Regions from separate parts of the Sanguibacteroides sp. AM78-02pH3A genome, predicted to be linked through region 1. Evidence: riboswitches for the same ligand, from Rfam matches in the RefSeq annotation. Region 1 holds a riboswitch; each other region holds the start of a gene.
The links. A riboswitch is a leader RNA that binds a small molecule or an ion and turns the genes downstream of it on or off. The one in region 1 is predicted to bind cobalamin.
Positions count from the first base shown of each region.

Region 2: linked by a shared signal. The riboswitch ahead of PGR74_RS04810 (TonB-dependent receptor) and the one ahead of PGR74_RS04355 (TonB-dependent receptor) in region 1 are both predicted to bind cobalamin.
Region 3: linked by a shared signal. The riboswitch ahead of PGR74_RS04860 (TonB-dependent receptor) and the one ahead of PGR74_RS04355 (TonB-dependent receptor) in region 1 are both predicted to bind cobalamin.

Region 1 is NZ_JAQEHX010000002.1:372,026-377,182, forward strand. It holds gene PGR74_RS04350 (YncE family protein) at 1-891, opposite strand, end outside; gene PGR74_RS04355 (TonB-dependent receptor) at 920-2,884, opposite strand; cobalamin riboswitch at 3,063-3,265, opposite strand; gene PGR74_RS04360 (MarC family protein) at 3,470-4,063, opposite strand; gene PGR74_RS04365 (phosphoglycerate kinase) at 4,162-5,157, opposite strand, start outside.
Region 2 is NZ_JAQEHX010000002.1:474,823-479,979, forward strand. It holds gene PGR74_RS04800 (hypothetical protein) at 1-50, shown strand, start outside; gene PGR74_RS04805 (sirohydrochlorin cobaltochelatase) at 112-1,038, opposite strand; gene PGR74_RS04810 (TonB-dependent receptor) at 1,122-3,362, opposite strand; cobalamin riboswitch at 3,416-3,625, opposite strand; gene PGR74_RS04815 (cobyrinate a,c-diamide synthase) at 3,830-5,134, shown strand.
Region 3 is NZ_JAQEHX010000002.1:488,629-493,785, forward strand. It holds gene PGR74_RS04850 (histidine phosphatase family protein) at 1-249, opposite strand, end outside; gene PGR74_RS04855 (PepSY domain-containing protein) at 260-1,732, opposite strand; cobalamin riboswitch at 1,901-2,122, opposite strand; cobalamin riboswitch at 2,206-2,402, shown strand; gene PGR74_RS04860 (TonB-dependent receptor) at 2,509-4,887, shown strand; gene PGR74_RS04865 (hypothetical protein) at 5,127-5,157, opposite strand, start outside.

The DNA of each region.
Region 1 (5,157 bases):
TTCGGTGATTTTGCTGTATTCCGTGCTGTAGGCGTAAAGCGAATCCCCGCAAAGGTATAGCTCGCTTGCCGGGAAATTCAGAACGTCGGTGACGATGTCTTTTCTCGGATCGATGACATAGGTGTTGGAGTGTATGTTTTTATAGTCTCCCCGGGAGGTAACATAGATATTGGCATTCCGGTCGATTTTCATCCGGTGGAGGTTGATGGCTACCGGAATTTTTTTAATCTCTTTAAAACTGTTCAGGTCGATGACCGATACCGTATTGTCGTAGTTGGGAACGCGATACCCTCCGGAGTTGGCTGCGTATAGTTTATTTCCGGCAATAACCATCTCTTCCGGTTGATACCCCACGGAACAGGAGTCGAGTATTTGCAGGGTAGCCGTATCCACTTTGGCTACATACCCTAACCGGGCGTTGGGATCTATTTCTATTTTTCCGGCATAAGAGCTGACATAAGCGTATCCTTTGTCGAATACGATGTATCGGCAATTCGGAATAGAAATTGTTCCGATATGCTTGGCCGTATTGACATCCATGACTTCCACCAGATTGGAGGCATTGATAACCGCGTATAATTTGTTTCCGTAAATTTGAATGTCGTTTCCTACGTCTCCGAGTTCTTTGACAACCGAAGGATTTCTTTCCGGAAAGATATTTTTATGGTATTTTCCGGTCGTGTAGTCGAAGTAGTCCAAAGTGGCTTTATTGCTGCCCATATTTCCTTCGTTCAACAGAAAGAATCCCTTAATGGGACCGGAGACCGAATCGCTCGGCGCTACTTGGGTGATAACCGAAGAGATGATCTCTTCATCATCGTTCCGGCAGGAAGAGAATATAAAGCTTCCTACCAGAAAGAGTATACCTACATGAATTTTTAGTTTGATCATACTTTAAAAGATTAAAGGTTTATTTGTATCAGATTTCTATATTGATCGTAAACTTTACGTTGGTACCCGGCATGGGATAACACTCCACGACCTCGTATTGTTGATTCAGCAGGTTATTGATTTCTGCCGTCAATCGGATTTTTGCCTTCTTCCACAGAAATGTCTTGGAAGCCGAAAGGTCGTTTGTATACCACTCTTTGGCTTTGTTTTCAGGAATATTGGCGCTCGATTCGTAACGTTTTCCGGTATAGATGAAGCTGTAGTTCAAATCCCAGCTTTTATAACTGCCGTTCAGGATTGCGGATCCGCCATGCCAGGGAATATAGGGGATCTGATCTCCGTAAAAAGGACTTCCCGGTTTACTGAAATCCTGAGCCTTCTGGTAGGTATAGTTTATTCGGGTATCGAGCAACCAATGACGTTTGAAATTCCAATGCGATTGTAAGGCAACATCCACTCCTCGAATTTCGACCTCTCCCAAATTGATCATTGTCCAGCGAAATTGGTTGGAGATCGGAATGGCGATGATTTTATCGGTTACTTCGTTATAGTAGCCGTCGACTTGAATTTCTAAACTTTTTAGTGCCGAAGAGGTAAACTGGCGGGCATAGGTGATACCGAAATCGTATTGGATCGTGTATTCCGGAGCCAGATTTTTGTTCCCGATAAAGGTATAATACAGATCATTCAGGGTGGGCATCCTGAATATTCGTTTGTAAAATGCCCTGAAATTCAAATCTTTTTCCTCCCAGGGTTGCCAGGAAAGGACAATGGTGGGGGTATACTTTTGTTTACTGTCTGCAGCTGCATTTGTAACGCGAGTTTTATCATTGACGAAGGTACCCAGTAGACTTGCCTGTATGTTCAAACGCTGGAAATTAATAGCCGTAGCCAGTGCGATTAAGCCCGTGTAACGGGTAGGATAGACAAAATCGACGAGGTCTGCATTCAATTTATTCCATTGGAAATCGGCAGATAAATTTAGATTCCATCCGGGAAGAACGTTGAACAGGTTGGCGGAAGAAAGATATACCTCTTGTTGGCGATAGTGGTTGTTTACATACATCGTAGAAGCGTCCAAGCGGGGATCGGAAAGATAATGCAGGTAATCGTAAGCGTATTTGCCGTTGATAAGCATGCTGTAACGGTTGAAGTACTTTTTAAAGGAGCCTTGTAGAAAAAAATTGGAATCCCATTGTCGATCCTGATTTTTAAATTTCCCGGGCTCTTCACGTACCGAGGCTCCGGGATATCCTCTTTCCGAATGATAGAAATAAGTTTTTGCTTTCCATTCTCCCTCTTTGAGCTTGCCGAAAAGACCGTATTCTGCTCGAATGGCGTATACATCCCCGTTCTTACGTATTTCAGTGGTATCGTAACCGTTTTTCTTCCGGTAACTGAATTTGTATTTTCCGTTGGTATACATGTATTCTGCGCTTAATGAACCGTCGATATTTTTACCGAGTCGGTTTTCCAGCAGAAAGGAGGGATTGGCCAACCCGAAGGAACCGGTCTTAAAGGTAAATTTGGCATTGTATTTTTTCTCCGGATTGAATCGGGGGATCCTGGAGACCATATAAATGGATCCGGCTGAACCGAAGTCTTTGGCCGATTGGAAAATGGCGCTTCGTTGTCCGTTGTATAATGAAATGGACTCCATATTGTCCAACGAAAAACGTCCTAAATCGATAATTCCGTTTTGGGCATTTCCCAACTCGATCCCGTCATAGAAAACTCCGACGTGTTGAGTACCCATACTCCGGATATTAACGGTTTTCAACCCTCCGATTCCCCCGTAATCTTTAATTTGTACTCCGGAAAAATAGCGTAAAGCATCAGCGACAGAGTGGACGCTTAATTTTTGTAAAGTAGCTCCGGATAAAATTTGGACGGGAATGATCTCTTTTTGTATCTGCTTGGCGGAAACAACGGCTTCCTTTATATGATACATTTTAGTTGTGTCCTGCTGTTGGGCATAAATTCCCGGTGTCATCAACAACCATAAATTCAGAGCTATAAGATGCGAATAATTCATTTTTAGCTGTCATTAAAGTAATAAACAGCCTTCTGGAGAATATCCTGCGGTACAAATAACGAAGTTACTCTTTTGTCGTAAAGAATAAATCGGATAATGTTCACGTTTATATCCAAGCTCTACTCCCAGAAAGCTTCAGATTATAACGATATTGGCAGGTCTTCTGACTTACTCCGTTTTCAAACGCCCTTCCCATTTCGTGTCGAAACAGTGGATGTGAGTATTGTTCGAAAATTTCGGTGGAGCTTACAGCAGCGGGTCTGTTCAGGATTCTCACCTGATTCCCTTTTCACCACCTTCCGTAAAACGAAAGGTGACACCAAAATCGATTGTTTAATCGGGTGCAAAATTAGATAGTATTTAGTAATAAACAAATAAAATGTGCAATTAAAAATTCGATTTCGAAAATACAGGAATATTGCCTGTCTGAATAAAGGCTGTTACAATGATGGATAGGTATGGTAGAATAATGTACTTACAGTCGATTCACTGAAAGATGGGAGCATTATCGGACAATCGTCCGGGGAAGATAACAATGGTTAATCAGGAAAAGGAGTTAAGTAGGCTTGTCAAGTTGGTCGTGAATAATTTGACGGCCATAGCCAATAATATGATACCGAAAAATTTACGTAATACGTACACTCCTCCTTTTCCGATCAAACGTTCCACCAAAGAGACGTTTTTTAATACGATATAAACTACTGCCATGTTTAAAATAATGGCTATGATGATGTTAACGACATGACATTCCGCACGGAGAGATAAGGTCGTCGTGAGAGCTCCAGCTCCCGCAACCAAAGGAAAGACCACGGGAACGATGGTTGCGGAACCTCCCGGACCATTATTGCGGAAAACCTCGATATTAAAAGTCATTTCGATCGCTAATACAAAAAGTACCAAAGCTCCGGCTATGGCGAAGGAAGAGATATCGATATTGAATAGTTTTAATAGGGCGTCGCCGGCAAAGAGAAACGTGATAAAAATAGCTAAAGAAATTCCGGTTGCTTTTTCCGCATTGACCTTATTCCCGCTACTATTTAGATTCATGATTATAGGAGCGGAACCGGTGATATCGATCACGGCAAACAATACCATAAAGGCCGTAAAAATCTCTTTAATACTAAAATTTAATTCCATGTCGCAAAAATATAAAAAAGCAACATATTAAAAAAGAACAAAAGGTATTGTCTGTAGAATAAATAAGACAATACCTTTTTGTATATGTGCTTCCTGTATTATTCTTCCCGGATAGCCGTGATTCCGGGGAGCTTTTTGCCCTCGATATATTCGAGCAATGCACCACCTCCCGTAGAGACGTAGCTGACTTTGTCGGCTAAACCGAATTGGTTGATGGCTGCGACCGAGTCTCCTCCGCCGATAAGCGAGAAGGCCCCTTTTTCGGTTGCTTTCACGATGGCTTCGGCGATGGCTTTTGTTCCTTCGGCAAATTTGGGGATCTCAAACACGCCTACGGGACCGTTCCAAAGAATGGTTTTTGAATTTTCGATGATTTTTGCAAATTCCTTTCGGGTTTCCGGGCCGATGTCCAAACCTTCCCAGCCGTCCGGGATATTCATGGGGTCTACAATTTGAGTGTGGGCGTCCTGACTGAAAGCGTCGGCGGCTAATGTTTGGTTGGAAAGCACTAAATTAACCCCCTTTTCTTTGGCGATTTTTAGGATATCGAGGGCTAAATCCAGTTTATCTTCTTCGCAAATCGAATTTCCGATATGACCACCCAATGCTTTTTTAAAAGTATAAGTCATACCACCGCCCAAAATCAGGTTATCCACCTTGTCCATCAGATTCATGATGATATCGATTTTAGAGGATACTTTCGAACCTCCCATGATGGCTGTAAAAGGACGGGTCGGATTGTGCATTACTTTATCCACGCTTTCTAATTCTCCTTTCATGACATAACCGAAAAGTTTGTCGTTCGGGAAAAATTCGGCGATCACGGCAGTAGAGGCATGGGCCCGGTGGGCGGTTCCGAAGGCGTCGTTGATCCATACGTCTCCTAAAGAGGCCAGTTCTTTGGCAAATTGTTTGTCCCCTTTTTCTTCCTCTTTGTGGAAACGAAGGTTTTCCAATAGAAGTACTTCTCCCGGTTTTAAATCGGCTGCCATCTTTTGGGCTTGTTCTCCGACACAATCTTCCGCGAATTTAACAGGGGTATGCAATAACTCCTCTAAGTGCTTTTGAATGTGTTTCAAAGAAAACTTATCCTC
Region 2 (5,157 bases), 100 kb from region 1:
TTCCCTCTCCTCCGTTCATTGTAAATTTAAGATTGGCTGCTGCTTTTTAATTTACAATCTACAATTTACAATCGTCAATCTTTTCAATCCTTCTATCTCTTAATTCTTCCATCACTCGATATCGTCCGATATTTCGTATTTCTTTTTCTTGGTTACGATATCTTCTTTTTTGTGGGTAGCCGCGTAACGTGCATGTTGGATGAAAATATCCTGAATGCGGGAATGTTCACCTAATCCTTTCAGAAAGAGAGAAACACGATATCCGTTTTTTTCCAATTTTTCTTTCCACTCTTTGGCGATATCGTTTTTAGCGTGATCTCCGGCTACGAACATAAAGGGGATAAGGGTAACTTCTTTACTTCCGGATGATTTAAGGCCGGACAGTACATTTTCAAAGGTCGGATAGCCTTCTATGGTTCCGATATGGTAATTTTTATGTCCTTCTGCTTTCATCATGTAATCAAGCATACCGTAAGAGGCGTTTCCCGGATGATAGGTTCCGTGGCAGACAAATACGCATTCTCCTTTCGTTTTTCCTTTTAATTCTGCGGCGATTGCTTTTATGGCTTTGAGGTAGTCTTCCGGTGAGTAGAGTAACGGGTTTCCGATACGGATATCTTTGAATTTGGATTGTAGTTGAGCCGCATCCCGACGTAATGATTCCATTTCGACACCCTCGATAATGTTCGTCGACTGTATGATGATATGAGTATAGCCTTCTGTTGCCAATTTGTTTAACGCCTCTGTCGGGTTTGGTTTCCGAACACCTTTTTCTTTTAGACGGCGTATAATCATACGGGAGGTATAAGCTTCTCGGACTTCGATAGTCTGAAACTCTTTTTTCATTTTTTGATTAATGGCATCGATGGTCAAGGCCCGGGTATCGTCATGGGTTGTCCCGAAATGTACGACGAGAAGAGCGATTTTATCGTTGGGCCCTACTGTTTTAAAGATGTCGGATTCTTTAAAACCTTCTCCGTGTCCGAAGAGAGTTATGTGGAAAAGTAGTAATAAGATGACAAATAGTATGTTTTTCATGACAAGAAAGGGATAATCCCCGGGATGTTCGAAAATTCTAAAAAAGGGTAGATGTGTTTTTCAAACATCTCCGGGGAGATGGGTTATTTGGTGAAACGAATAATCAAACTGGCAAACAAGGTCCTGCCCGGATTGAGCGTGGCGTAATTCACCCCGTTCGGACGATCGTCCGTCCAGTCAAAAATATTGTCTATTCCGGCATTCACCTCAAAGAAGAAGTTTCCTACCGGGGCAAAAGTGTGGGTGGTTGCCAGATTCCATAATTGATATTTCGGGGCGCTCTTGTCCGTATAGATGGGTTTCCCCGTCGTTTTATCCTTTGTTTCGGAATAGATGTATTTTTGTCCTTGTATTCTTCCGTTTACATTTACGTTCAGTCTGTATTTGTTCCATTCGTGCATCCATCCGGCACGGAAGGTGGCCGCGTGTCTTACGGCCTCGTTCAACCGGTGTCCGGTTTTTCGGTCTTTGGCATAAACACAATTATAGGCTCCACCTGCGGAGAAACCGTATCCGAGATAACTGTTAACGGAAATATCGAACCCTTGAGCACGCGCTTTATCTAAATTGCGATACATTTTCCTCGTTTTGATTCCGTTTTCCTTGTCCTCTTCCGTTAATTCCAACTCGTAACTGTCAATGATATCCTTAATGTCATTGATATATCCGTTTACCGAGATATTCAGAAATCTTCCGACATATTCGACGTTCAAACTGTAATAGTTTGATTTTTCCGGTTTTAAATCCGGATTTCCGATGGTAATGGATCCCCGGTTCTCGTAATCATAATAGAGTTCCTGTAAGGTCGGTGCTTTGAAACCGGCGGAATAGGCAGCCCTGAAATTGAATTTTTTCAAAGAGTACATCAAGGCTAATTTAGGGGTAAACCTGTTTTTGAAATTTTCATGGTAAACGTAACGGAATCCGGGAAGGATCTGAAGTTTGTCCCATAGGCGTATTTCGTCTTGTGCATAAATGGCGAGTGTATATACCTCTTTAGGTTCATCCAAGCTGCCGGGATTTTTCATGTAGTCGTCCACGTATTCGGCACCCACGGTGAATTTGTTAAAATCACCGACCCGGAATACGCTTCTCAGATTGGCATTATAGTACTTTTGACGTTTGGTCAGTTCCTCGTCGCCAACCCGGAAGGTCGTGTCGTTTTTGACCACCTGTGCCACGGTATAAAGCTTGTTATACTCGTAGTTGTCCATGTATAAATCTAAAGCAATATAGGCTTTGTTATCAAACAGGTATTTTCCTCCTACACCGCAATTGTAATCCATATAGGTCAAATCGTACGTGTAGCCTCCGTCGCTTTTCTTGTGTTGGACGGGACGGTTCACCTCCCGGTCAAAATAGCTTCCTTGGGCATAAAGCGATAGCCTCTGGTTCGGCTCGTAAGTGAAACGTTGGCTTACGATATTGGAAAAAAAGGAGTTGACGGATTCTTTCCTGGTAGGAACGACCGTATCTGCGCTCGTTTCGTAGGGACTTAATTTCCACCCGTCCGATTGGCGTCTTTGGTAAGAGGTTGAGGAGGTAAATTTACCGAAGTTCAGGTCTAAACTGGCGTTTTGGACGAAACTGGATTTTCCCCCGAACCGGGTTTTCGATTGGATGCTGATAGGTTCTTTGGGTTGCTCGGTAATGACATTGATAACTCCGGCAATGGCTTCCGAACCATAGAGGGAAGAAGCTGCTCCTTTCAGTATTTCGATTCGTTTTACCCGGCTCATATCAATACGCGACAAGTCCGTATTGCCGGAAACATCTCCCGCCATTTTTTTCCCGTCCACTAAAATTAGAATATGTTTGTTTTCCAACCCGTTCATCGTGAAATAAGAGCCCATGACGGTCGGACGGATGTTGAAAGAGGGATTTAATAATAATAAGGCGTCCTCGAAGGAGGTGACTCCGGCTTTTCTTATTTCTGTTCCGCTTAAAACTTCCACGGGTACGGGAGAGTCTTTTAGTCTGCGGTGAGTTCCCGTACCGGTGACAACAACCTGATTCAAGTTTACGGGCGTCCGGGATAGTTTGAAAACGATCTCTTCTGTGCTACTGTTTACTTTTATGTCTTCCGTTTCATAACCGGAAAAACTGGCTCTGAGGATGTATGTCCCCTCTGCGATGTTTTTCAGGGTAAACTCACCTTTGTTATCCGTTGCGATACCTATATTCGTGCCGATCAATCTCACGTTAGCTCCCGCGAGAGCTTTTTGGGTTTTGGCATCGACGACTTTTCCTTTTAGGGTGATGCCGGCGAGTGAAACACTGACAACCGATAACAGCAAAGCTGTTAACACAACAAACTTTTTCATTACAATGATTAATTTTAGCTGTTTATAATTCTATTCCTGACCCCGGGAATAGTTATTACCTATATGTCTCGGCAGGTCTCCTGACTACGCCTAAGAACGATACCTTCCCGTCCGCAATCGGACAGTGGTGTAAGAATCTGTTCTTTGATCCTCCTTTTAAAGGACCGGGCATCACAGTAGCGGGCACTGTTCCGGATTCCAACCGGCTTCCCTCTTGTGTGTTAGCAGATATGCAACACAACACCAAAGACAGTGCAAATGTATTACTTTTTGATTTGAAATAAAAAAATACTTGAAAAAAATGACAAGTTAAATCGGAGCATAAAAAAGAGCTATATCCGGTCGAAAGGAAAATAACCTGTTGCACCCGTCCCTGTGTGCTGTTCTATCTCAAAATTTTTTAATCACTCAATCTTTTTATCCGCGATCATGAATTATCATTATATTTGTCCTTCAATTCGGATCAAATGCGGAAATCACAGTTTTTAATCGGAGCGGCTTCTTCTGGAAGCGGGAAAACTACCTTTACGATCGGTTTGTTGCGGGCTTTGAAGGATCGAGGCTTGGACGTACAGCCCTTTAAATGCGGACCGGATTATATCGATACGAAGTATCACGCCATTGCCGCGGGGGAAGAATCGGTGAATTTGGATGTTTTTATGGCTGCTGAAAAGCGTGTACGGGAGGTATATGCCCGTTATGGCGAACATTCGGACGTATGCGTGACCGAAGGGGTAATGGGCCTATTCGACGGTTATGACGGCATGAACGGGAGTAGTGCGGAAATTGCCGCTTTGTTGAATATTCCCGTGATATTGTTGTTGAATGCCCGGTCGACGGCTTATTCCGTAGCCCCTGTCCTGTACGGTTTCAAACATTTTTATCCGAAGTTGCAGGTTGCGGGGGTCGTTTTTAATTTTGTCAGTTCCGCTATGCATTACTCTTATTTGCAACAAGCGTGCGAGGATGTCGGTATGGAAGCTTTGGGATACCTCCCGAACCAGGAAGATTTTGAGGTGCCTTCCCGGCATTTGGGGTTAACTCTTGATGAAACTTTTGATTTTGATGCATTTGCCGGCCGGGTGGCGAAGGTTATCACACGGACGGTAGATGTGGATCGTTTATTGGAGTTGACCCGAAGGGCTTTTGAACCGGTTGCTGTTAGTGAGAGGAGAGTAACCGAAAGATTGAGGATCGCTGTTGCCATGGATGAGGCCTTTAACTTTGTTTACCGTGAAAATATGGAGGTATTGAAACGAATGGGTGAAGTTACTTTTTTCAGTCCTTTGCGGGACCGGGAGCTGCCGTTATCGGATTTTGTCTATCTACCCGGCGGATATCCCGAGTACTATTTGCCCGAATTATCTGCCAACGGGGAAATGTTGGCTTCGATTCGGGATTATGGGGAGAGTGGAGGAAAAGTCTTTGCCGAATGCGGGGGGATGATGTATCTTTGTGATTCTATTTCGGGTATGGACGGAAAGGTATACCCTATGGCAGGACTTTTGAAACATAGGGCGACCATGGAGAAGATGGGTTTGAAATTGGGATATCGGCGGATAGAGATCGACGGTATGGTGTTCCGGGGACATGAATTCCACTATTCCCGGGTAGTGTCCGGAGATCGGCTTATCCCTACGGTTGGAAAAACATATAGTGCTAAAGGGCGGGAAACGGACACGCCGATTTATCATTACAAACACGTGTTGGCTTCCTATATCCATTTTTATTGGGATGAGGAAACATTTCAGTCTTTGTATTCGATTGTTTGATTTTTGAAAAAGGATTATATTTT
Region 3 (5,157 bases), 120 kb from region 1:
AGCGATTACTTCGGCCGTCTCCCGGCTTCTGGCCAGATCACTGCATACGACGGCATCCACTCTTTCATTTTTTAATTTCTCGGCTAACTTTCTTGCTTGTTCAATACCTAACGGGGAGAGGGTGCCCGGGAGTTGCCCTTGCAAAATATGTTGTTGATTTTCTAACGTTTCCCCATGACGGGTAAGAGTGAGTTCTATCATGGCATCTCTTCTTTGATTCTCTCCCGCGAAGGTAATAAACAAATTCAAGTTTTTGTTACTATCGTCTTTTTACCAATCTGATGATGTATTTTACGGATAAAACAATCCCGCTCACGGAGACAAAGGTACATCCGAGCAAAAGTCCCCACATGACGATTGTCCATAATACGGGACGATCGATTAGAAATTTGAAATCCAACCGGTGTAATCCCCGGAAGGCCCAGCGTTTCCAACGTCCGTTGTTATCATAATGTTGCGGTTGAAAAGATTTCAAATTATAATAATAGCAATCTCCGGATTCATTATCCAACGTTACTTTATAGACAGGTAGAGGTAAAGTTCTGCGACGGGAGATGTAATAGTTATCGTATTCTTCCATTTTGACGATGGTGTAGTGAACCGTATCGGCCGTCAGTTTCTTTACGGCAGCGTAGATCGTCTCTTCGGTGATTTGAAAAGGGCGTATCGAGTCGGCGGATGCATCCAGAATAATTTCTTTTTCCACTGTCCGTAATTTGTAAAGTGGTATATCGTTGTAATTACTCCAGGTAATCTCTTTTACAGGACCATGTGTTTTCGATACTTCGGCAATAGCCTTCCGGTAATCCAGATTATATTTTTCGATGGGAGGAGCAGCCGGGATGGAAGGACGGCTTCTGAACGCGTTACCTGCCTTTTTGTTATTGTTGAATAAATTGGAAAAGGTGGGTGATATGGGCGCCCATGCACTGAATAGCCAAGTACAGATAAAGATACCGAAAAAGAAACCGGTGATGTGATGCCAGCGGAACCACGGCTTTGTATAGGGAGAATGAAGAAAGCCTTTCCGGCGGGCCAGCCAGTAGGCTCGGATTCCGAGAAAGATTCCACTGATGCACATGATAAGGCTGAGTAAGCAACTCCAATACAAAAGAGTATCCCATTTTTGTATATCCTGTCGAATAGAGGTGATGTATAACCAATGGGGAATAGCTCCTATCCAGGCCCAAAAGCGTTGTTCCCGGGAAGAGAACTGTAGGATATTTCCGGTACGGGAAGAGATATAAAGTTGGTAATGTTCCGGTCCGTCAAAATAGAATTTGTAGATAGGCAGGTCTTTTTTCAATTGTCCGAAAGGAATCCATACCTCTAATTTGCGGAGTGTATCGACCTCGGTGATGTTACGATCCGGACACCAGTATTTGGCTCTCTCCTCGCAAAGGGAATAGATGGGAGAAGGGAGGATATAGGTACTGTCGGCGTAGAGATCGGTTACTTCACGCCATCTGCCGTAATGGAAAACCGGTTCGCCGAAGGGATTGTTTAAATTAAAGTTGTTCGAGAGTACATTTTGGGGTAAACGTTGCCGTATCTCGTTGATTGCGGGTAGACGAGAGGTATCCAGGGCTTCCTGGCGAGGAAGTCTTTTGTCCGGTCCTACCCGGGGAAAGGAGTGGTATATCAATACTATACCGGAAATGCACCATAAAAAACACAGTATACAGAGTAAAAGTCCGAGAATCCGGTGTACGTGAATAAAAAATTTAATCATATCTTTTTAGTTTATAGTTTTATAAATATGTTGCTTACTTCACGCCAGGAATTCATCGGAACTCTTATCGAATCGCTCGATAACGATTCAATAACGGCTTGATAGTTAAAATCTTTCATTTTTGATGAAAAACATTTCAGTAACGCTATCCTTAACCCCGAGCATATGCGTTAACTATTGGTTTCGGTAGGTCTCCTGACTCGCCCCGGATAGATACCTTCCCATTCCCTCGTATTCGCTGGAACAGTGGTGTAAGAATTTATCCGTCATATATCTTCTTTTCAGAAGAAGCGGGCATCACAGTAGCGGGTACTGTACCGGATTCTGACCGGTTTCCCTCTTGTGTGTTAGTTAGAATGATAACACAACACCAAAACGCTGCAAATGTACAATTTTTTTTGAAATGATGTTATTTCTGGAAAAATATCATGAAATAAAAAATGGTAATAGTGTTTCTAATAAAGAAATTTGTATTACTTTTGTGCCGTTTTGGTGCGATACCTCTTTTCTTGAGGTGAAACAGAATAGGGAATCCGGTGTGAATCCGGAACTGTACCCGCAGCTGTAAGTTCCTGTAAAAGAATTTTGTACTTCAATGTCACTGGTTGAAACCGGGAAGGCGGCAAAATTCGGAACAAGTCAGAAGACCTGCCAAAGCACGTAAACCATAGCTTTCGGGAACAAAAGCGAGAGGAGAAAGATAAATTTATACTTTTTACTCATGTACCCTTAAACTATGTTAATAATGCTTTATTCATTATTAATATATAGTTTTTATGAAAAAAGTTGTTGTACTAACATTATTGTTACTGGTGTGTGTCGGCTCTCTTTTGGCCGAAGATAAAGACAAAAGGAAAAAAAAGAGTATCACGGATTCGATTTTTAATATTGAAGAAGCGACGGTCTTGGGAAAAAAGAAAAGAATGGAATTAATGGGACTGAATGTACCTCTCAGATTCGTTCCGTTAAATGTATCTCTATTGTCTGCAAAAGTGCTTGAACGGAAAGGAATTACCGAATGGGTGGATGCCGTTCGTTTTCTGCCTGGCGTCCGACTGGGCAACCAGGGCGGTTTGTGGAGACGTTTTTACGTCGGAGGCTCCAATATGCCGGCCGTTTTAATGGTGGACGGTATTCGGGATGACCGGCAGAGTATTAACACGTTTCCTTTGGGGGATCTTGCTTCGGCGGAGTCTATCGAAGTGCTTCGCGGACCTGCAGCCATCCTTGCCGGTTACGGAGCCATGGGAGGTGTTATCAATATTGTGCGTAAGAAAGCCTCTCCCGAATTTTTGGCGAATGCCCGTTTCAGTTATGAAAGGTGGGATGTAAAGAAGGTAAGTTTGGGATTCGGCGGTAAATTGGTCGGACCGGTAGAGTACATGGCTAACTTGCATTACGCTACTTTTGGAGGTTGGCGTCGTATGTCTCCTCAGCGTTTATCCGGAATAGCGACATTGGGAGCTACTTTAGGCAAGAGCAGAGTTGATGTCGCCTTTGGTTTTGAAGACGACCATTATACGGTCGAATTGGGGGCTGCTCCTTATATGCCGGGGGATATGGTGGATATGGCTACCGATAAAGTGGTTATGCGTAAGGGAGATCGTCATCCAACAGCCGATTTCGGGCAGGTTTATAATGATTTTGCCAATGATTCGCATAGCCGGAAAGGGTATAATATAAAACTTGATTATGTTTATACCTTTACGAACGGTTTGAAATTGAAGGAGGTTTTTGCTTTTGATCACAGCTATCACCGGACTTCCGGAGTAGGAAGTCTTTCTTACAAAAGTGCGAAAACTCCCTTTGAAGGAGCGGATTACAAATATTATACGGAGAAGAACGGGGTTCGGGAAGCGACTTATGTGGATATAGATTCTTTGCGCCGTTTCGGGGCGAGCGGTTTTTTCCCGCGTCACGATACTTATAACAACACATTAGAGTTAACCGGCGATGCGGAAATAGCTTCTACAAAACACCATTATGCTATCGGTTGGAATTGGTCGTTATTTGATATGCGACAATATTGCGGTTGGGATAACGGAGATACCTACGGTCCGGGAACCGATGTGATGTTGTCCGTGAAAAATCCGGAACTTGTACAAGGGTACTGGATACAGAATGTATCTTCCATTTACTTGAGAAAATGGTATACAAACGGTATCTATTTCCGTGATGTATTTGAATGGAATGATAAATGGAAATTCATGGCTTCCGGGCGTATGGATTTTTACAAGAGAAGAATGATGGCCAATTTTCCGACGATCGACGGGAAATCGTTCGATTACGATAAAAAAGATATGGGAAAATGGGCGAATTTTCATGCCTCAGCTTTTACCTGGCATGTGGGAGCTGTTTATTTTCCCCGTCCAGAATTATCGATTCATATTGCCCACGGGTCAGCCTTTACTCCGAATACGACGACATATCGTGTAAATAATATCTATTTGGATAAAAACGGAAATTCGATTAATCCGGATAAGGAAGGGGATCAAATTTTCAAACCCGAACGGGATTACTCTTTTGAGACGGGAGTTCGTTATACTTTTAACGAGTGGTTGGATGCAAGCGTAAATTTCTCTTACATCCGTCGTACCAATATGGTTACGAACGTGGGAACCCGTGAGGTGGAAGAAGAGCAAGGGGATGGAACCGTGGAAGTGACTAAGATGACGGTTAATGCGCAGGTAGGTAGAGCCGATATGAAGACACTGGATATGGATGTTACGGCCCGGATTTTACCTACTCTTTCTTTGAGGGGGGCTTTATGTTTGTCGGATTATCGGATACGCTCCATTCGGGAAAGTAGTGCTTTCCCCGAATATAAGCAGACGGGGAAAAACATGCGAACCACAGGAGTACCTCGGACTACTTTCTATGTGTTTGCCGATTATACTGTTCCGACGGGGATATTTAAGGCTTTGTCCTTTCATTTGAGTGGAAACTTCCGGGACAAAATTTTCCGGGATGTAGCTTCCCGATTGTATTATCCCTCTCTTTGGTTGATGGATGGAGGCGTATTTTATACGATAAAGAGTCATATTACGTTAGCATGTAATGTAAATAATATATTTAATAAGGAGTATTTCGAATCATCCAGTCCGGTACAGGGTACTCCGAGAAACTATCAACTTTCTGTGTCTTATAAGTTTTAAATAGGATTTTGGGGTTTTAAGTGAGCTGTTTGACGAAAAAATTATTCAGCTTTTTAGGTATGTATTTTCGAATCTTCTAATTGACATTCGTCAATTGTAATTTAGATGATAGCCATTCCCTGTATACGGCCATACGGTCGTGAGGGAATGGCTATTTCGATGCACGGAACATTATTTGTTTGTACAAGTTGTGAATGTTCTCGGATTTAGGTTTCGTAGTATGGTATGAGTGTTTCTGATTATCTTACTGGTACCCATTTGACAGCATCG